DNA from 3 places in the Stenotrophomonas sp. Steno-C17 genome. Region 2 is predicted to be linked to each of the others. Evidence: predicted binding sites of a transcription regulator. Region 2 holds the regulator's gene; each other region holds the start of a gene.
What was found. Region 2 encodes FliA, which starts transcription of late flagellar genes. Its sites were predicted from a motif close to TAAAGTTTNNCNNNCNNNGGCCGATAA; they were not measured.
Positions count from the first base shown of each region.

Region 1 (6,854 bases), on a different contig from region 2:
GTCTGGAACGCGATGCCGTCGATGACCGAAATGATTTCGGCAATGCGCTGCGACGAGGTTTCAATCTGTTCCATGGTCTGCACCACCTGGCCGACCACCTGCCCGCCTTCGCTGGCCACGCCGGCCGCCGACGCCGCCAGGCTGTTGGCCTGCTGCGCGTGCTCGGCGTTCTGGCGCACGGTGGAGGTCAGTTCTTCCATCGATGCCGCGGTTTCTTCCAGGTTGGCCGCCTGCGTTTCGGTACGGCGCGACAGATCGTTGTTGCCCGAGGCAATCTCGCCGGCGGCCAGACGGATGCTGGCGGCCGACTGCTGGATCTGGCCGACGATCTGGGTCAGCTGCTGCACGGTGCTGTTGGCATCGTCGCGCATCACCGCGAACACACCGTGGAAGTCACCGTGCATGCGGGTGCTCAGGTCACCGGCGGCGATCGCGCGCAGCAGCGTGGAGAGCGCGGCCAGGTTGTGGTCGCTCACCTGCATCATGGTGTTCAGGGTTTCCACCATGCGGCGGAAATCATGCTCGAAGCGCTGGGCATCGCCACGCACGGCGAAATCACCGGCAGCAGCAGCGGCGGCCAGCTGCTGGATCTGATCGTTGATCGCGCCCAGGTTGTGCTTGGTGGTCGCCATGGCGGCGGTGAACACCGCCTTTTCGCCCGGCAGGGCATCCATGTCCACGCTCAGGTCGCCCACGGCGTAGCGCTGCATCACCTCCACCAGGCGCTGGGTGACCGCATTGCTGGACGCCACCAGCTGGTTGCTGTCGGCCACCATGCGGCCGTACTCGCCGGGGAATACCGAGGCATCCATGCGGTAGCTGATCTGCCCGGCGTCGTGGCGCTGCGCCATCTCGGCCTGGGCAGCCATGACCGCCTGCAACTGCCCGCGCATGGCCTGCATCGCGTCCAGCAGACGGCCCACTTCATCGTTGCTGCGCGCGGGCATGGCCGAATCCAGCTTGCCGGCAGCGACGTCACCGGCAATGCGCACGGCTTCGGCCAGCGGACGGATCGCCAGGCGGCGCAGCAGCACGTACACGCCAGCACTCAGGGTCAGCGCAGCCACCACGCCCACCAGCAGGGTCAGCCAAAGCAGCTGGCGCGCTTCGGCCACGATCACCGCATGCGGCACCACCACGCCCAGCGCGAAGCGCTGCGGCGCATTGCCGATCTTCAGCGGCACGTACAGGCGCACGTTGCCGGCATCATCCGGCTCGAAGGCTTCCACGGTCTTGTCGGCGGCAATCTGCTGCAGCATCGCGCGGGTGCCCGCATCGGTACGCGGCTTGCCGATCTCAGCGGCATTGGCGGCCGCCAGCACCACGCCCTTCGGCGACAGCAGTTCAACGCGGCCGGCACCCATCGGGGCCAGGGTGGCCAGATGCTTCTGCAGGGCCGCCAGCGAGAAATCGACGGTGAACACGCCCAGGAATGTGCCGTTCTCCACGATCGGCGTGCTCAGCGTGCTCATCAGCACCTGCTGGCCACCGATGTCGTAGGCGTAGGGTTCGCTGACCTTGGGCAGCTTGTCGCGGCTGGGGCCCACGTACCAATCACTGGAGCCGCTGGCATTTTCGGTGTAGTCGGTCATCGTCGACTGGGTCGGCTTGCCGTCCTGCCAGGCCCAGTAACTCATGTAGCGACCCGTGGCATCGTGCGCCTCGGTGTTCACGAACTCGGCGTCCTTGCCATCGAAGGCATCGGCTTCCCACATGGTGCTCTTGCCCAGCCATTCCGGGTGGGCATGCAGCTGTTCGCCGATGATCGCGGCCAGGCTGGCGCGGTCGGGCACATCGCCGCGCTCGCGCTGGGCCAGCACGGCCTCGGCCATGGCGTCGTTGCTGGCGAAGGCCGTGCCCAGATCGGCGGCGACCTTGCGTGCCTCGGCATTGGCTTCGCTGGCCATGGTCTGGCGCGAAGCATTGATCAGGCTGCTGCTGGCCTGGCGGTAGATCAGGAAGGCGGTCAGGCCGAAGCACAGCAGTGCGATCAGCGCGGTGCCCAGCATCAGCTTGTGGGCAATGCTGCCGGGGCGACGGGCAGCCGTAGAACGGGAAGGCGACATGGAAGGATCCGCAGGTGATTCAGGACAACCGGCACCGGTGGGGGCACCGCGCAGATGCGCGATCCCTCGCGCGGGCCACCTTCCAGAAGAAGGCGCGCACCGGGTTAACGGCCGCGCGCCGCACAGGTTGAGCCGGGCTGGCTGCCGAAGCTGAACGTACTCAGCATCGCGGGCGGGGCCACGTGCCCGGGGCGTCGCGCCATTCGTAGAGTCGAGCTTGCTCGACTGGCGCGGTGCCGGCCGACCTTCATGGCCGTCGAGCAAGCTCGACGCTACGGGGAACGCGGGTGCCGGCCGGCTCGCGCCGTTCGTAGAGTCGAGCTTGCTCGACTGGCGCGATGCCGGCCGACCTTCATGGCCGTCGAGCAAGCTCGACGCTACGGGAAACCCGGGTGTCTGCCGGGCTTCATCGCCGTTCGTAGAGTCGAGCTTGCTCGACTGGCGCGGTGCCCGCCGCGTTCAGGGCTGGGCCATCGCGCGGGGCAACACTTCAATGCTGCCGGCGGCGTACTGCTGCAACACTTCTTCCGGCCCATGGCGCGGCTGCCACCCCAACTGCTGTTGCAGCCGGCCGCTGTCGTATACCCGGTCGATCGACGGCGGCAGCGGCCAGCCGCGGCGCTCGAATTCGGCCAGCAACTGCGGCGCGCGGCGCGCCAGCACCTGGCGCGGATCGACGGCCAGCTGCAGGCAGTCCTCGCGCTGGAATGGACTGGCCCCGCAGGCGATGTAGCGCTGGAACGCCCCGCCTTCGTCCAGCAGCAGCGCCGCATGCGCGCTGGCCACATCGCGTGCATCAATGCCCCGATGCAGGCGGAACAGCGCCATGCGCTCGGGCGGTTCAGGGAAACAGCGGCCCATGCGCAGCACCCGCACACTGAAGCTGTCCGACGCCGCCTCCTCGGCCAGCGCCTCGGCCTGCAGTTTGCTGCGGTGATAGACGGTACGCGGCAGCGGCTGGGTGTCTTCGTCAATCCAGCGGCAGCCGCCGGGCACCACGGCATGGCCATACAGGGCGGTCGTGCTGGTCAACACAAACCGCGGCACGCCGGCCTGCCGCGCCAACTGCAGCAACTGCACGGTCGCATCCACATTCACGGCCTGGAACACCGCTTCGTCCACCAACCCCACATGCGGCGCGTGCAGCGCGGCGGTGTGGATCACCGCATCCACGCCCTCCAGGGCGCGCTGCAGCGCAGTACGGTCAGTCACGTCGGCCACGATGCGGGTGGTGGCGAACGGGCTGCGGTCCAGACCGATCACCTCGTGCTGCGCCGCCAGCGCACCAAAGATCGCGCGGCCGATGCGGCCGGAACTTCCGGTCAGCAGAATCTTCATGGAATCCATTCACTCGACAGCGCCCGGAACGTACCGGGATGAAGCGATTCTAGGCAGGCCATGCGACCGCGGCGATAGCGGCAGATTGCAGTTGTGCGCGGACGCACACAAAAGGCCCCGCCACATGGCGGGGCCCGGGTTGGCTGGTGGGGGTCAGCCAGAAACGATCAGGCGATCAAGCCGCCTTCATTGCGTGCTTGCGGGTGCGCATCACCGCGTGGCATTCCTGCACGTCCGGCAGCCACTGGGTGACTTCCTGGCGCACGGCCGGCGGCAGGTCGTTTTCCTTCAGCACGTCCTTGAACGCGCCCAGCAGGCGGTCTTCCGATTCTTCCAGCTCGGCCACATAGCCGTAGTTGGTATCGCCGAAGGCCGCGCGCACCTTGCCGTAGAACTGCTGCATGGAACCGACCAGGGTGCCGTGCTCGGCCGGCTTGCCACCGGTGGCGGCCACTGCGCCGCTCAGCGAAGTCACGATGCGCGCCTTGACGCCGGCGATGCGGGTGAACAGCGCCGACAGCTCGGCATCCTTCACCTTGGTGGCCGCTTCTTCATAGAAGGATTTGCCGTCGCGAGCGATTTCGATCAGGTCGTTCAGACGGCTTTCGATGGTGGACTGGGTGCTCATGGCGTGGCTCCTTTTCGGATCTGCGGGAAGGGGCAGCGGTGCATGACCGTTGCCGTGCGCAGCCACAGTGATCGAACGCGTGTGCGGTGCAGGTGAGCAGCGATTGATGCGGGAATCACGCTGTAGAACCGGCGCTGACTGCTTCACGCGGCGTTGCAGCGGCTTCACGTGGTTGCAGCAATTTCAGTGTTCCACCACGCGGAAAACGCCTATTTCGGCGCATCCTCATTCGCACTCGCGCTTAACAGCGCCTGCGCACGCGGTGACAGCACACATCCCTGCGCCTGCAGTCGCGCAATGGCCCCTCGCGTGCGGCCAAGCACTCCGGTATTGGCAATGAAGGTGAATGCGCTTCCTTCAAACGCCAGCACGATGTTCTGGGTAGTGCGCCAGTTGCGGTAGTCCACTTCGGCAATCGCGCTGTAGGGCCGCTCATGGCGGCGCAGCACGCGGTATTCCACACGGTCGGCGTGCAGGACCAGGCGCGGGTTCAGGCTGTTGTGCGCCAGCGCGAACCACGGCAGCGCGCGCAGCCCCAGGAACGCAGCTTCAAGAGTGACGGTGAGGGACGCGGTGTGCATGGCCCATTATCGCAGCTGGATGCCCTCCCCTCACGTGACAACGCCCCGGCAGGTTGTGCCGGGGCGCTGACGCCCTACTTCTGCTGCAGGAAGGCCAGCAGGTCCTGGTTGACCTTGTCCTTGTGGGTGTCGGTCAGGCCGTGCGGCGCACCCGGGTACACGATCAGCTTGGCGCCCTTGATCAGCTTGGCCGACTGGCGACCGGAGATATCGATCGGCACGATCTGGTCGTCATCACCGTGGATGACCAGGGTCGGCACATCGAACTTCTTCAGGTCGGCGCGGAAGTCGGTGGCCGAGAACGCGGCAATCGAATCGTAGGTGTTCTTGTGGCCACCCTGCATGCCCTGCGCCCACCAGGCGTCGATCAGGCCCAGGGAAACCTTCGCGCCCGGGCGGTTGAAGCCGTAGAACGGACCCGACGGAATGTCCTTGTACAGCTGCGCGCGGTTGTCCATCTGCGCCTTGCGGATACCGTCGAACACTTCGATCGGCAGACCGTTGGGGTTGTCGGCGGTCTTCAGCATGAACGGCGGCACCGAGCTGATCAGCACGGCCTTCTTCACCCGGCCGGTGCCATGGCGGCCGATATAACGCGCCACTTCACCGCCGCCAGTGGAGAAGCCCACCAGGGTCACGTCGTGCAGGTCCAGGGTGTTGATCACCGTGGCCAGATCATCGGCGTAATGATCCATGTCGTTGCCATCCCAGGGCTGGCTGGAACGGCCGTGGCCACGACGGTCGTGCGCGATCACGCGGTAACCGTGGTTGGCCAGGAAGATCATCTGCGATTCCCAGCTGTCCGAGTTCAGCGGCCAGCCATGGCTGAAGGTGACGACCGGGCCGTCCTTCGGGCCCCAATCCTTGTAGTACAGCTGCACGCCATCGGCGGTGGTGATGTAGCTGGCGGTGCGGGCAATGCTGGTAACGGCAGCCGGCTTGGCCGGCTCGGCGGCCTGGGCGGATACGCCGGCCTGTACGGACAGGGCCAGCACGGCGGCGGCCAGAGTACGGGTAGCAAATTTCATGGGGGAACCTCGTCTTGGGTGGTTGGACAGGCGCTACTGTGCGCCCGGATCCGAGCGCATCGGTGACGAATGGTCCGCAAAACTTGATCGACCGTATTGGATCGATGTGCTGCGGTGACCGTGCGCCCCACGTGCGCCGCTACCCGCCGTAATCAATGCCCTGCACCAACCGCGCTGCCAACCGCGGCAGGCGCAACTGCTGCAACCACCACTGCAGTGCGCGGCCCTCATGTTCACCACGCCAGGCCACGTACAGCAGGTTCGGCTCACGCGGGTCGGCCATGGTTTTTTCCACCAGTTCGCCGCGCGCCAACAGACTGGCCACGCGCTCGCGCGGCAACCAGCCCACGCCCAGCCCCTGCCGCTGCGCTTCGATCTTGGCGCGCATGCTGGGCACGGCCAGCGAAGGCTGCCCGCCCACCACGCCATAGCCACGTGCATCCAACCGCCGCGAGGTATCGGCCACGACCACGGCGCGATGCTGCAGCAGCGTGGCGGCCTGCACCGGCTCCTGCGCGCGCGCCAGCGGGTGCCGCGGTGAGACCGCAAACACCCAGTCCATCACCCCCAGTTCGAACCAGCGCAGGCCAGGAATCACCGGCGGTTCGTTGGTCGCGCCCACCACCAGGTCGGCGCGGCCCTCGCGCAGCGCCTCCCAGGTGCCGGTCAGCACCTCATGGGTGATGCGCAGGCCCACGCCTGAGTCCAGCGCGTCGAACGCCTGGATGACCGGCAGCAGGGTTTCAAATTCCAGCACTTCGTCGGTCACGATCGACAGCCGGTCTTCCCAACCGCCGGCCACCTGCTGCACCCGTCGGGTCAGCCGCGAAACGTCCAGCAGCAACCGCGCCGCTTCCTGCGCCAGCAACTGACCGGCCGGGGTCAGCTGCAGGCGGTAGCGGCGGCGGTCGAACAGCAGCGCATCGAAGCGCGCTTCCAGTTGCCGCGCCGCATGCGAAATCGTCGAGGGTGCCTTGCCCAGCCGGGCCGCCGCACGCGACAGGCTGCCGCTCTCACGGATGGCTTCCAACAGGGCCAGTTCGTCTGCCGACAACATGTTCGATCCCTTCGAACGAGTTCGTCGGAAGTGTGGCACGGAAACCGCCCAGGCGCGGCGCAGCATGGGCTCACGGCAAAGAGCCGGCATCGAAGGACTTCACCATGAACCGCTTCAGCAACAAGACCCTCCTCGTCACCGGCGGCAGCAGCGGCA
Region 1 is NZ_JBWJPD010000001.1:213,117-219,970, reverse strand. Features, by position in the region: gene AC06FA_RS00980 (methyl-accepting chemotaxis protein) at 1-2,066, opposite strand, end outside; gene AC06FA_RS00975 (NAD-dependent epimerase/dehydratase family protein) at 2,526-3,404, opposite strand; gene AC06FA_RS00970 (PA2169 family four-helix-bundle protein) at 3,580-4,032, opposite strand; gene AC06FA_RS00965 (hypothetical protein) at 4,242-4,613, opposite strand; gene AC06FA_RS00960 (alpha/beta fold hydrolase) at 4,688-5,641, opposite strand; gene AC06FA_RS00955 (LysR family transcriptional regulator) at 5,781-6,698, opposite strand; gene AC06FA_RS00950 (SDR family oxidoreductase) at 6,803-6,854, shown strand, end outside.
Region 1: AC06FA_RS00980 (methyl-accepting chemotaxis protein) is a predicted target of FliA. The motif match lies at 2,171-2,197, and genes of this name have one in related genera.

Region 2 (6,854 bases):
CTGTATTCAGCCGTCGCCCAGGTGCTGTCCTACGTCTACCAGCTGCGCAGCTGGCGGACCGGCCCGATGCCGTCCACTCCCCACATCGATGTGGATGAATTCGGCACTGGAGGCCGCCCATGAACGCCCAGACCTCTGGTTTCAACAGCCGCCGCGTGCTCGACATGATCCGCCAGGGTCTTGGCGCGCCGCTGATCGTGCTGGCCCTGCTGGCCATGGTGGTGGTGCCGCTGGCCGCACCGGTGCTCGATGCGCTGTTCACCTTCAACATCGCCATCTCGCTGATGGTGCTGCTGGCGGTGGTCTACGTGAAACGCCCGCTGGATTTCACCATCTTCCCCATCGTGCTGCTGGTCACCACCATGCTGCGCCTGGCGCTGAACGTGGCCTCCACCCGCGTGATCCTGCTCAACGGCCAGAACGGCCACGAAGCGGCCGGCAAGGTGATCGCCGCCTTTGGTGAGTTCGTGATCGGTGGCAACTACGCGGTGGGCATCGTGGTCTTCGCGATCCTGACCATCATCAATTTCGTGGTCATCACCAAGGGTGCCGGCCGCGTTTCGGAAGTGACCGCCCGCTTCATCCTGGACGCCATGCCCGGCAAGCAGATGGCCATCGACGCCGATCTGAACGCCGGTTTGCTGACGCGTGAAGAAGCCAAGGCACGCCGCGAGGAAGTGCGCGAGGAAGCCGACTTCTACGGTGCGATGGACGGCGCCAGCAAGTTCATCCGCGGCGATGCAATTGCCGGCATCCTGATCCTGTTCATCAACATGCTGGGCGGCCTGGCCGTGGGCGTGCTGCAGCATGGCATGCCCTTCGGTGAAGCGGCCGCCACCTACACCCTGCTGTCCATCGGTGACGGCCTGGTGGCGCAGCTGCCGGCCCTGCTGGTGTCCAGCGCCGTGGCCATGCTGGTCACCCGCGCCTCGCGTTCGCAGGACATGGCCCAGGCCATGACCGGCCAGGTGTTCGGCCAGTACCGTGCGCTGGCCATCACCGCCGGCATCATCGGCCTGGTCGGCCTGGTGCCGGGCATGCCCAACGTCGCTTTCCTGACGCTGGCCGCGATCCTGGGCTTCATCGCCTGGAAGCTGTACCGCAAGACCCAGCTGCCGGCCGCCGACGCCGCCGCCAAGGCCGCCGAGAACGGCCCGGTGAACGCACTGGGCCGCCCGGCCGCACCGGCACCGACCGCCGAACTGAGCTGGGACGAACTGCGCCCGGTCGATCCGCTGGGCCTGGAAGTGGGCTACCGGCTGATTCCGCTGGTGGACAGCAACCAGGGCGGCGAACTGATGGCGCGCATCAAGGGCGTGCGCCGCAAGCTGACCCAGGACGTCGGCTTCCTGATTCCCTCGGTGCATATCCGCGACAACCTGGAACTGGCCGCCAACGCCTACCGCGTGCTGGTGCACGGCGTACCGGTGGCCACGGCCGAAATCCACCCCGACCGCGAACTGGCGCTGGACCCGGGCAGCGCGCTGGGCCCGCTGGACGGCATTGCCGGCAAGGACCCGGCCTTCGGCCTGGATGCCACCTGGATCCAGCCGCACCAGCGCGCACAGGCCGAAACCCTGGGCTACACCGTGGTCGACCCGGCCACCGTGGTCGCCACCCATCTGTCGCACCTGATCCGCGAGCACGCGCCAGAACTGCTGGGCCACGAGGAAGTGCAGCACCTGCTGGCCAACCTGGGCAAGAGCGCGCCCAAGCTCGTCGAAGATCTGACGCCCAAGGCCCTGCCGCTGTCGGCGGTGGTGCGCGTGCTGCAGAACCTGCTGATCGAGCGCATTCCGATCCGCCAGCTGCGCAAGATCGCCGAGGCGCTGGTCGAGCACGCCCCGTCCAGCCAGGACCCGGCCACCCTCACTGCCGCCGTGCGCAATGCCCTGGGCCGCTTCATCGTGCAGGAAATCGCCGGAATGTCGGCGGAGCTGCCGGTGTTCACCCTCAACCCGCAATTGGAACGTGTCTTGCAGGAGTCCACGCAGGGCAACGGCGCCGCGCTGGAACCCGGACTCGCTGAGCGACTGCACCAGAGCCTGGCCGAATGTGTCAGCAAGCAGGAAGCCCGCAACGAGCCCGCGGTTGTGCTGGTACCGGGCCCGGTGCGCGCCGCGCTGGCCCGCCTGGTCCGCCACAGCGTTCCGTCGCTGTCGGTCCTGGCCTACAGCGAGGTGCCGGAAGACAAGCGCCTGAAGCTGGTCGGAACGATCAGCTGACGCCGCCCACCGAAGCGCCAGAAAACAGACACCACTCTTCAATTGCAGCAACCGACAGATTCCAAGGGGAACCCGAACCGTGCAGACCACCGACCACCCGCGTTCTCCGACCGCCAATCCGCCGTCTTCGACCCGTGATCACAGCATGAAAATCAAACGCTTCGTCGCCGCCGACATGCGCTCGGCCATGAACCTGGTGCGCAAGGAACACGGGCCCGATGCCGTGATCCTGTCCAACCGCCGGATCGAAGAAGGCATCGAAATCGTGGCCGCCGCCCATTACGACGAAGGTGTGGTGCAGCGCGCACTGGATGCCTCGCGCCGTGACGTGGCGCCGCCGCCGGCACCCAAGCCGCGCACCGCCGCCGACGCGGTCATCGCCGCGGTGACCCGCCGCCGCAGCGCCACCCCGGCGCCGGAACCGATCGCGGCCACCACCTCGGCCGTGGCCGCACTGGCCCGCGCCGCCGTCGGCGCCACCGGCCGCACCCTGGACAGCGCCGACGAGATCGTGCCGACCCGTGGCAGCACGGGCTTTGCCGACACGCTGGCCCGCGCCAGCGTCAACGAACCGGCACTGCCGGATCAGATCTTCGCCCCGTTCGCCCAGGCCATCGTCGCCCCGCCGGCACCTGCCGCTGAGGCCGCCGCGCCGGCCCCGATCAACCGCGCCCGCTTCCAGATCGATCCGCCGCACGACGAAGCGCAGGACGCCGCCGCCCTGCCGCCGCCGCTGCCGGTGACGGCCGAGGCGCCGACCGCCGCGGTGATCAGCGCTGAGCTGCCGCTGGCCGCACCGCCGCTGGCCCCGGCCGTGCTGGAAGCCGCGCCGCAGCCCGAACCCGCGCCGCAGCTGATGCCGGCGCCGGTGGTGACCGTGGTGGCCCAGGATGACGCCGAGATCCGCCAGCTGCGCCAGGAAGTGGCCGGCATGCGCCAGGTGATCGAGCGCGAGATGAACCGCTTCACCGACGAGCGCCTGCGTGGCAACGCCGTGCGCGGTGCGGCGCTGGACCTGATGGACGAGTACGGCTTCGATGCCGGCCTGGCCCGCGATGTGGCCATGCAGATTCCGGCCGAGACCGAGGCCCACCGCGGCCGCGGCCTGATGCTGGGGCTGATTTCGCGCAAACTGCCGATCGCCCCGGTCGATCCGCTGGAAGAAGGCGGCGTGATCGCGCTGGTCGGCCCCACCGGCGCCGGCAAGACCACCACCATCGCCAAGCTGGCCTCGCGCTTCGCCGAAACCCATGCCGCCCGCGATGTCGCCCTGGTCACCACCGACACCCTGCGCGTGGGCGCCCGTGAACAGCTGTACGGCTACGGCCGCCAGCTGGGCATCGCGGTGCACGAGGCCAACAGCGGCACCGACCTGGACCAGCTGCTGGAACGCCTGAAGGACTACAAGCTGGTGCTGATCGACACCGCCGGCCTGGGCCCGCGCGACCGTGCGCTGGCCGCCCAGCTGCAGTGGCTGCGCGCCGCCCGCCAGGTCCGCACCCTGCTGGTGCTGCCGGCCAACACCAGCTTCGGCGACATGGACGAGGTGGTCCGCCGCTTCGGCGCGGCCAACCTGCAGGGCCTGGTGCTGAGCAAGCTGGACGAGACCGGCCGCTTCGGCAACGCCCTGTCGGTGGCCGTGGACCACCAGCTGCCGATCACCTGGGTGACCGACGGCCAGGACGTGCCGGACGACCTGCACCGTGCATCTGCAGCCAATCTTGTACTTCGCCTTGAAGATTTGCGCCGAGCGGCCGATATGCCCTGCAACCCGGAGTTCAACCATGCCGTCGCGTGAGTACGCCAAGCTGACCACCACCTTCCCGCTGACGGCCACCCGCAGCGAGCCGCTGGGCCCTGTGCGCACCATTGCGGTGACCGGCGGCAAGGGCGGCGTGGGCAAGACCAACGTGTCGGCCAACCTGGCCGTGGCGCTGGCCGGCATGGGCAAGCGCACGCTGCTGCTGGACGCCGACCTGGGCCTGGCCAACATCGACGTGATCCTGGGCCTGAACCCGACCTTCACCCTGGCCGACCTGGTGGCCGGCCGCTGCTCGCTGGACGATGTGATCATCGAAGGCCCCAACGGCGTGCTGGTGGTCCCGGCCGCGTCGGGCCGCCGGCACATGGCCGAACTGGCCCCGGCCGAGCACGTGGGCCTGGTCAACGTGTTTTCCGAGCTGGAACGCGAGCTGGACATCATGGTGGTGGACACCGCCGCCGGCATCAACGACGGCGTGCTGACCTTCTGCCAGGCCGCGCAGGACACCGTGGTGGTGGTCTGCGACGAGCCGGCTTCGATCACCGACGCCTACGCACTGATCAAGGTGCTGTCGCGCGAACGTGGCGTGGACCGCATCCAGGTGGTGGCCAACATGGTGCGCGACCCCAACGAAGGCCGCGTGCTGTATGAAAAGCTGACCCGCGTCTGTGAAAAGTTCCTGGCCGATGTCTCGCTGAACTACCTGGGCTGCGTGCCGCAGGATGACTGGCTGCGCCTGTCGGTGCAGCGCCAGCAGCCGGTGGTGAAGGCCTACCCGTCCAGCCCGGCCGCGCTGGCGATCACCGAGATCGCCCGCCGCACCGCCCGCTGGCAGGCCCCGACCGAGCCGCGCGGTGGCGTTGAATTCTTCCTGGAACGCATCCTGAAGCAGCGCGGGGTGACCGCATGAAAGGCGCAGCCCAGTACAAAGAGGTGCAGCGCGCCTCGGCCACCGATGTCATCGTGCAGCACTCGGACCTGGTGCGGCGCATCGCCCACCACCTGGCCGCGCGCCTGCCGGCCAGCGTGGAAGTGGATGACCTCATCCAGGCCGGCATGATGGGCCTGATCGAAGCCTCGCGCAGCTACGACGCCGACCAGGGCGCTTCGTTTGAAACCTACGCCTCGATCCGCATCCGCGGCTCGATGATCGACGAGATCCGCCGTGGTGACTGGGTACCGCGCTCGGTGCACCGCCGTGCACGCGATGCCGCCGCCACCATCCGCCGCCTGGAACAGAGCAGCGGCCGCGCCGCCAGCGCTACCGAAGTGGCCGCGGCCATGGAAATGCCGCTGCCCGACTACCTGCGCCTGATGGAAGACGCCTCGCGCGGCCAGGTGCTGAGCCTGGAATCGCGCATCGAGGACCAGGGCGAGCTGGACACCATCGCCCAGGGCGGCCCGACCCCGCAGCAGGTGCTGGAACGCGGCGAATTCGGCCGCGAACTGGGCAAGGCCATCGGCCACCTGCCCGAACGCGAACAACTGGTGCTTTCGCTCTACTACGAGCAGGAACTGAACCTGAAAGAGATCGGCGCGGTGCTCGGCGTGAGCGAATCGCGGGTCTGCCAGATCCATGGCCAGGCAGTGCTGCGCCTGCGTGGCCGACTGAAAGTCTTCGAGGCGGCCGACGCCGGCCTCGAGAATTGAACAACAAAGGAACTCTGCTTTGAACAAGAACATGCGCATCCTGATCGTTGACGACTTTTCGACCATGCGTCGCATCGTCAAGAACCTGCTGGGCGATCTGGGCTTCACCAATACCGCCGAAGCCGAGGACGGGCATGCTGCGTTGTCACTGCTGCAGAGCCAGCCCTTCGATTTCGTGGTGACCGACTGGAACATGCCGGTCATGACCGGCATCGAACTGCTCAAGGCCATCCGTGCCGATGCCAAGCTGAAGACCCTGCCGGTGCTGATGGTCACTGCCGAGGCCAAGCGCGAGCAGATCATCGAGGCGGCGCAGAACGGGGTGAACGGTTACATCATCAAGCCGTTCACCGCACAGACGCTGGAAGAGAAGCTGGGCAAGATCTTCGAACGCCTGGCGGCCAGCGCCTGATGGATACCACGGTGGACAAGAGCGCCCTGGCCCTGCGCCTGCAGGAAGCACTGGATGCACTGGAAGCGGGCGACGAGAGCGCCTGGCGCCAGCGCATCGACAGCCTGGTGGCCGCACGCACCCAGCCGATGATGAGCGGCCTTTCGCGGCTGGCCCGTGAACTGGGCCAGGCCCTGGGCGAGCTGCCCACCGTGCCCGACGAGGCCGGCGAGCTGGACGACGCCTGCGCGCGCCTGGACCACGTGGTGGCCATGACCGAACAGGCTACCCACCGCACCCTGGACCTGGCCGAAGAATGCCGCGCCCTGACCGAACAGCTGCGCGCCGACGGCCTGCAGCCGGGCCAGGACGTGCAGCTGGAGCGCATCCGCCACAACCTGACCGAGATCGCCCTGACCCAGAGCTACCAGGACCTGACCGGACAGATCATCCGTCGCGTGGTCGGCATCGTCCGCCGCGTGCACGAAGGCTTCGGCGCGCTCGGCCTGCCGCCGGAACAGCATCGCACCGACCCGGAACTGGCCGGGCCGGCACTGAAGGGACTGGACCGCCACGCGGTCTCGCAGAACGACGCCGACGACCTGTTGTCGGACCTGGGGCTGTAAGCATGAGCGCGGTTGCCGACGACATCACTGCCGATTTCATCATCGAAGCACAGGAGATCCTTGATCGCCTGGGCGAACAGCTGGTGTCGCTGGAACAGGCACCGCAGGACAGCGAACAGCTCAATGCCGTGTTCCGCGGCTACCACACGCTGAAGGGCGGCGCCGGTTTCCTCGGCATCACCGCCATGGTCGAGCTGTGC
Region 2 is NZ_JBWJPD010000007.1:33,358-40,211, forward strand. Features, by position in the region: gene flhB (flagellar biosynthesis protein FlhB) at 1-123, shown strand, start outside; gene flhA (flagellar biosynthesis protein FlhA) at 120-2,225, shown strand; gene flhF (flagellar biosynthesis protein FlhF) at 2,371-4,023, shown strand; gene AC06FA_RS08170 (MinD/ParA family ATP-binding protein) at 4,010-4,897, shown strand; gene AC06FA_RS08175 (RNA polymerase sigma factor FliA) at 4,894-5,637, shown strand; gene cheY (chemotaxis response regulator CheY) at 5,657-6,049, shown strand; gene AC06FA_RS08185 (protein phosphatase CheZ) at 6,049-6,654, shown strand; gene AC06FA_RS08190 (chemotaxis protein CheA) at 6,657-6,854, shown strand, end outside.

Region 3 (6,854 bases), on a different contig from region 2:
AAGATACTGCCGTCTGCCAGGGTGATGGGCACGGAGATATAGCTGCGGAAACCGTACAGACCCGGAATCGGGTTGTGCTGGAAACCGGGATGGGCCTGCGCGTCGGCAAACCAGACCGGGCACTGCTGGGCCTTCACGTCCTTGCAGAAGGTCTTGTTGATGTCCAGTACCATGCCGTTGCTGATGCCCAGGCCGGCGCGGTCAACGCTTTGCACGGCCCGCCAGTGTGCATCGGATATCTCGCCCACCAGGGCAACGCGCATGCCGGTCAACTGGCAGGCGAGGTCCAGCGAGGGGCGGAAGTCGATTCGTGTGGGCATCGCAGGCAGTCCGGCAAGCGCGTCTGGGCGTTGGCAGTATAGCGACGCGCGGCGCGCGCCAGTGGTTCACTCGGCGGCGTGGGCATCCTGCAGCAGGCGGCGGTGGCAGGTGAGCAGCTGGTCCGGGTCCAGCGGTCGGGCCAAAGCGAATCCCTGGATTTCATCGCAGCCCAATACACGCAGGCGGCTGACCTGGTCGGCGCTCTCGGCGCCCTCGGCCACCACGGTGTAGCCCAGGCGATGGGCCAGGCCGATGATCGCTTCCACCTTCACGCTGGAGCGGTTGTCCAGGCACAGCCGATCGATCAGCGACTTGTCCAGCTTCAGCGTACTGATCGGCAGTTCGGTCAGGTAACCGAAGTTGCTGTAGCCGCTGCCGAAGTCATCCACGGCGACGCGGATACCCGCATCGGCCATTCGTTTCAGCTGTATGCCCTGCTGCGAATCGGCCCGCAGCCACTGGCTTTCGGTGATTTCCACTTCCACCTGGGTACAGGCCAGGCCACGCCGGTCGATCCCGGCAATCAAGCGTTCGGCCGCGCCTTCGCGGGCCATGTCCCGTGCCGAGTAGTTGATCGACAGGTTCAACGGCAGGCCATCGGCGTGCCAGCGCGCCAGCTGGTCCAGCGCACGGTCCACCACCCAGTCGGTGATGCCGTGCATCAGCGCGGTGCGTTCGAACACCGGAATGAACTCGGCCGGGCTGACCGGGCCCAGCTGCGGATGGTTCCAGCGAATCAGCACCTCGGCCGCAACGGGCTGCAGATCGCTGGCGCGGAAACGCGGCTGGTAGACCAGGTGGAACTCGTCCTGCTGCAGCGCGGTGCGGCCATCGGTGGCCAGCCGGTAGCCGCGGCGGGTACTGGCATCGTGGCCCTGCGAATACCAGCGGAAGGGCGCGCGGGCGGACACCGCAGCGCTCAGCCCCACCAGCAGGCGGCGGATCACTTCCCCGGCGCTGTGCTCGCCGAGCGTGAGCTCGCACACGCCCGCGTGGAAGCCCGGTGACATCGGCACTTCGGCGGCCATCATCGGCCGGGTGACCCGTGCCTGCAGTTCGGCCAGCAGGGCTTCCACCGCGCTGGCCTGCTCCAGCTCCAGCACGAACGCGAAGCGCGCCACGCCCACGTGGTACACCTGCGCCAGGCCGTCCAGCGCCACCTTCAAGCGCACGCCGGTGCGCCGTATCAGGGTTTCCAGCGGCGCCATGCCCAGCACCTGCCCGGCCTCGGTGGACACGGCGGTATCGAATACATCCACCAGTACCGCATGCATGAACGTGCCCGGCTCGCGTTCGGCGAGCGCGTCGTGGTCCAGCATGAACTGCTGGCGATCCGGCAGGCCGCTCACCGGGTCGCTGCGGCCACTCATCGCGCGCAGCTCCAGTTCGTTCATGGCTGCCCGCGCCAGCGTCTCCAGCTGCCGACGCTCGGCGTCTGACAGGGTGCGCGGGCTATCGTCCATCACGCAGAACGCGCCGATCGCCACGCCATTGCGCGCCACCAGCGGTGCGCCCGCATAGAAACGCAAGTGCGGCTCGCCAGCGACCAGCGGATTGCTGGCATGCCGCGGGTGCTGCAGCAGATCGTCGATCACCAGCGTTTCCGGTGAACCAATCGTGCTGGCGCAGATGGAATCGCGGATATGGGTCTGCGACACCGCCAGGCCGCGGCGCGAGACCAGCCGCTGGCGGTCGATCTGCAGCAGCGAGACGAAGGCCACGGGTACGTTGAACGTGTGGGTGGCCAGCTCGGTCAGGCTGTCCAGGGAAGCGCCACTGATCTCGCCCAGCGCATTGAGGCCGGCGAGGGTGGACATTCGTTCTTCATCACGGCTGGCGGGCATGTACGGGAAATCGTTACGGCAGTGGGGGCGCGATACACCGCCAGCATGCCGCAGGCGGCGCGAAGGCGGTGTGGCGCCGGGTATTTCAGGGCAGTGCCTGTGCCCTGCCCACTGAATGCTTCAGTTGGACAGGGCGGGGCAGGGCAGCGACTCAGGCCGCGTGCGGCAATGCCACGCGATGCGCGCCGGAGGGAGCGATCCGGAACGTCGCGGCGGCCTGGTCCAGCGTGGCGGCCTGGTCGGCCATGGCGCGCGCCGATGCTCTGGCTTCTTCCACCAGCGCGGCGTTCTGCTGGGTGGCCTCGTCCATCTGCGCGATGGTCTGGTTCACCTGCTCGATGCCGGACGCCTGTTCGCTGCTGGCCTGGGCGATCTGCTGGATCAGCGTGTCGGTCTGCGCGGCGGCCGCACGCAGCTGCTCGATGGCCTGTTCCGACTGGCGGGCGATGCCGATGCCCGACTGCACGCTCTGGCCGGAGGCCTCGATCAGTGCCTTGATGTCCTTCGCCGACGCTGCCGCGCGCTGGGCCAGGGTACGCACCTCGCTGGCCACCACGGCGAAGCCGCGGCCCTGCTCGCCGGCACGCGCCGCTTCCACTGCAGCGTTCAACGCCAGGATGTTGGTCTGGAACGCGATGCCGTCGATCAGGCCGACCATCTCGCCAATGCGCTGCGACGAAGCATCGATCTGCTGCATCACCTGCACCACATCCTGCACCGCGCGGGCGGTGCGCTGCACGGCGTCGCCGGCGCTGCGCGATGCAGCGTTGGCATGCTGGGCATGCTCGGCGTTCTGGCGCACGGTCGAGGTCAACTCTTCCATCGACGCGGCCGTTTCCTCCAGGTTGGCCGCCTGGCTTTCGGTGCGGCGCGAAAGGTCCGCGTTGCCGGCGGCAATTTCGTCCGAGGCGTTGGCAATCGATGCTGCCGCCGTCTGGATGCGCTGGACGATGCTCGACAGGTTCTCGGCGGTGCGGTTGGTGTCACGCTGCATGGCCGCGAACACGCCCTGGTAGCTGCCCTGCAGGCGGCGGGTCAGGTCGCCCTCGGCCATGGCGCCCAGCACCACCGACAATGCCTTCAGGCTGCCATCGGCGGTTTCCATCAACTGGTTCAGGTCGACGATCATGCGCTGGAAATCGTGCTGGTAGGCGCTGGCATCGCCGCGCACGCTGAAGTCACCGGCCGCCGCCGCCCGCGCCAGACGCTGGATGTCCTGGTTGATCGCATGCAGGCTGGCCTTTGCCGCATCCATCGATTCATGCAGGATCGCGCGGCTGCCCGGCAGTCGCCGCGCGCTGCGGCGCAGATCCCCCTGGGCGTACTCGTTCAGTACTTCGATCGCATCGACGATGGCGTCCAGATGCTCGAACACCATGGTGTTCATGCCTTCGGCCAGTTCGCCGTACACGCCCGGGAAGTCGGTCGGCATGCGGTGGGTGATGTCCTCTGCGGCATGCAGGTCGATCATCTGCCGGGTCTGCTGCGAGAAGCGCTGCAGCAGCTGCACCATGCCATCGGTGGCGCGCAGCATCTGGCCCACTTCGTCCTGGCTGTCATCCTGGGCGCGCACGCTCAGGTCGCCACGGGTCACCGCATTGATCGAGGCCTGCACGCGTGCCAACGGCACGGTCAGGCTGCGCGAGATCAGCCATGCGGCCAGGATGCCCAGCGCCAGGCTGGCCACGCCGAACAGGGTCAGCAGGCCGGTGGTACGGGCCGCCAGCGACTGCATCTCCGCTGCCGCTTCGGCCACCAGCGTCTGCTGCAGGTCGGCGAACTCGCTCAGTGCGGTGTTCCACTGCGCCGCGGCCGGCGCCACTTTGTCCAGCAGTAGAGCGTCGGCGGCGGCGAAATCACCGGCACGCATTCGCGCATCGAGCTCGGCCAGCACGGTCTGCGTGGCCTGCTGGCGCGCGGCCACTTTGTCACGCATGGTCTGGGCCAGCGGGCTGGTGGCCGGGCGTGCCGTGAAGTGCTGCCAGATCTGATCGTAGCGGGCGGTCTGCGCCTGCACCGTGGCCAGGTCGCGGTCCAGTTCCTGGCCACGGCGCAGCAGCATATCGCGGCGCAGCAGCAACAGTTCCTTGTTGATGATCAGCATGTCGTACAGCTCGCCCATGCGGGTCACGCGTACATTCACCGCGTTGTCGAACTGTTGCCGCTGTTTGTAGTTGCTGTGCAGGGCGATCGCAAGAATGGTGGCGATCATCAACAGCAGGATGGAGAAGCCAGCGGTAAGGCGGGTGCCTACCTTGAAGCGGCGCAGTGTGTTCAATTTGTGAAGTCCGGTAGTCGTCGTAGGCCCGACTGCCGGGCGTGTCTGCACAGGAGAGTCCCGGCAGGCAGTAAGACGATAGCGGCGCTGCAGACTGAAGCTTTAGCGCAAGGGCTCGGATTTTTTCGAAGGCGCCTGCGGATCAAGCAATGCAGAGCGCGAACACCGCCGACAGCGCGACCATCAGCACGAATACGCGTCGGCTCAGGGCCAGGCAGGCGAGGCCTGCGGCCAATGCCCATGCACCGAGCAGGACACAGGCCAGCAGCCACAGGCCCATGCCCATCAGCGAGCCCGACACTACGCCCGACAGCGCCAGCGCCTTGAACAGGCCCACACCCAGCACGCTGCCCAACAGCCCTGCCTGCAGGGCGACGGCATCATGGCGGGCAGGGGAGGGGCGGTGCTGCATGGCTGCACTGTGCCGCAAGCCACATCCACGCCATGTGTTTTTCAAGGGATTTTCAAGGGGTCGGATCCCTTTCCAGCGGAAAGGGCTCTGACCCCAATCCCGCCGCTCACGCATCGTCATCCAGTGCATCGCCATCCCAATCGGGCAGCGCGCTGTCGGCACGCAGCGCATCCGGGTTCACCGGCTCCAGCAGCGTGTAATCGTCGCGTTGCGGGTCGCGGATACCCAGGCCGACATAGGCAGCCTCCAGCACGGCGGTATGCGCGTGTCGTCGCAGCTGCGCCGGGGTGGTCAGCTCGCCACGCAGCCAGGCCGACGCCGCTGCGGGTTCCACGAACACCGGCCCATCGGCAGACAGCGGCGCCGGGATCGACGGATTGCCATCGGTCAGGATCGAAAACGTGTCGCGCATGTCGCCGGCCTCGTCCTGCCAGTGTTCCCATAGCCCCGCCGCCAGCAGGGCCAGGCCATCCTGGCGCTGCACGAACATCGGCCAGGGCGGTCGTCGCTGCCGGTCCCATTTGAAATAGCCCGTCATCGGCACGATGCAGCGCCGCTTGCTCCAGGCATCGGCAAAGATGCGGCTGCGCGGTGCGCGCTCCAGCCGGGCGGTGACGGTGGTGTAGGGCGTGGACGGTTGTTTCGACCAGCGCGGCACCAGGCCCCACTGCATCTCCGCAACGACCGTCGTGGTCGCGTCATCGGCGGCGCCGGCCGCCCAGACCCAGGCGTGGCCGTCCTTGCCGATGTTGTAGCGCGCATCTCCCGCTGCCAGTGCTGCCGCCACGTCACCGGGCAGGGCAGCAGGGAAGCTGTCCGCGTCCACGAAGGCCTGCACGAAACGTCGCATGACCGCTCCGTCGCTGCCTCAACGCGGCGGATGTGCCTGCAGCACGTCGCGTCCTCGCGGGGTCAGGTCGATGTCACCGTCCTCGGCCTGCACGGCAAGGCCTGCCGCGACCGCCCAGGTCGCGGCGTCGCTGTCTACCTGTTCCGCATCGGCAATGGCCTGCAGGATCCGTCGCTGTGCGCCGGTCAGTGACGCGTCCATGTTCATACGCCGAGCACGCGCGGCTGCCAGTCGGCCACGCGTGCATTGCTCACGGCCTGATGGCAACCGCAGTCTTCACAGCGGAACAGGGTGCCGCCCGGCAGGTGCAATAGATTGCCTTCGGTGGACGAGGTCGTGGCCTCGCAGTGGTTGCACGTCACCGTCAGCGAGGTGATGCGTTCGACCCCGCCGGCCATGTTGAAGACGGCCTCGAAGGCGCGAATGGCGAAATGACCGGTGTCCGACATGAGGGGAAGGGGGCCAGGGGAAGGTGCATTCATCGTCACACTTCCACCTGTGATGACCCCGTCAGCCCGATGCGGTGGCGAGATCAAATCCAGCCGCTTGCACAGCCCCTGCCAGCGGCAAGTGCTGTGTGCGGGGCCTCAGGCGGCCTTGCGGCGGCGGTCCACCATCACCGAGACACACCACAACAGCAGGCCGCCGATTGCGGTGGCCGCACCCACGTAGCCCGTGGTCGCCGGGCTGAAGCCGGCACTGATGGCCATGCCGCCCAGCCACGGCCCCAGCGCATTGGCCGTATTGAAGGCGGCGTGGTTGGACGCGGCGGCCAGCGTCTGTGCTTCGCCCGCCACGTCCATCAGTCGCGTCTGCAGCACCGCGGCCAGCGCGCCCATGGTGCCCACCGTCACGATCATCGGGCCGATGGTCCACACCGACTGCGCCGCCACCGGGTACAGCAGCAGCATCACGATCGACCAGGCCAGCACCACCGCGGCGGCCTTGAAGTGGAACTTGTCCACCAGCCAGCCACCGGCGATGTTGCCGATGATCGCGCCGATGCCGAACACGCCCACCGCCAGCGGCATCCACGATTCGGCCACGCCGGTCACCTGCACCAGCGTGGGCGCCAGATAGGTGAACACACAGAACATGCCGGCAAAGCCCACCGCGCCAATGGCCAGCGCCAGCCAGACCTGGGTGGTG
Region 3 is NZ_JBWJPD010000011.1:125,818-132,671, forward strand. Features, by position in the region: gene AC06FA_RS12030 (GAF domain-containing sensor histidine kinase) at 1-320, opposite strand, end outside; gene AC06FA_RS12035 (EAL domain-containing protein) at 387-2,138, opposite strand; gene AC06FA_RS12040 (methyl-accepting chemotaxis protein) at 2,317-4,443, opposite strand; gene AC06FA_RS12045 (hypothetical protein) at 4,586-4,855, opposite strand; gene AC06FA_RS12050 (SOS response-associated peptidase) at 4,962-5,705, opposite strand; gene AC06FA_RS12055 (hypothetical protein) at 5,724-5,912, opposite strand; gene AC06FA_RS12060 (hypothetical protein) at 5,909-6,187, opposite strand; gene AC06FA_RS12065 (MFS transporter) at 6,293-6,854, opposite strand, start outside.
Region 3: AC06FA_RS12040 (methyl-accepting chemotaxis protein) is a predicted target of FliA. The motif match lies at 4,522-4,548, and genes of this name have one in related genera.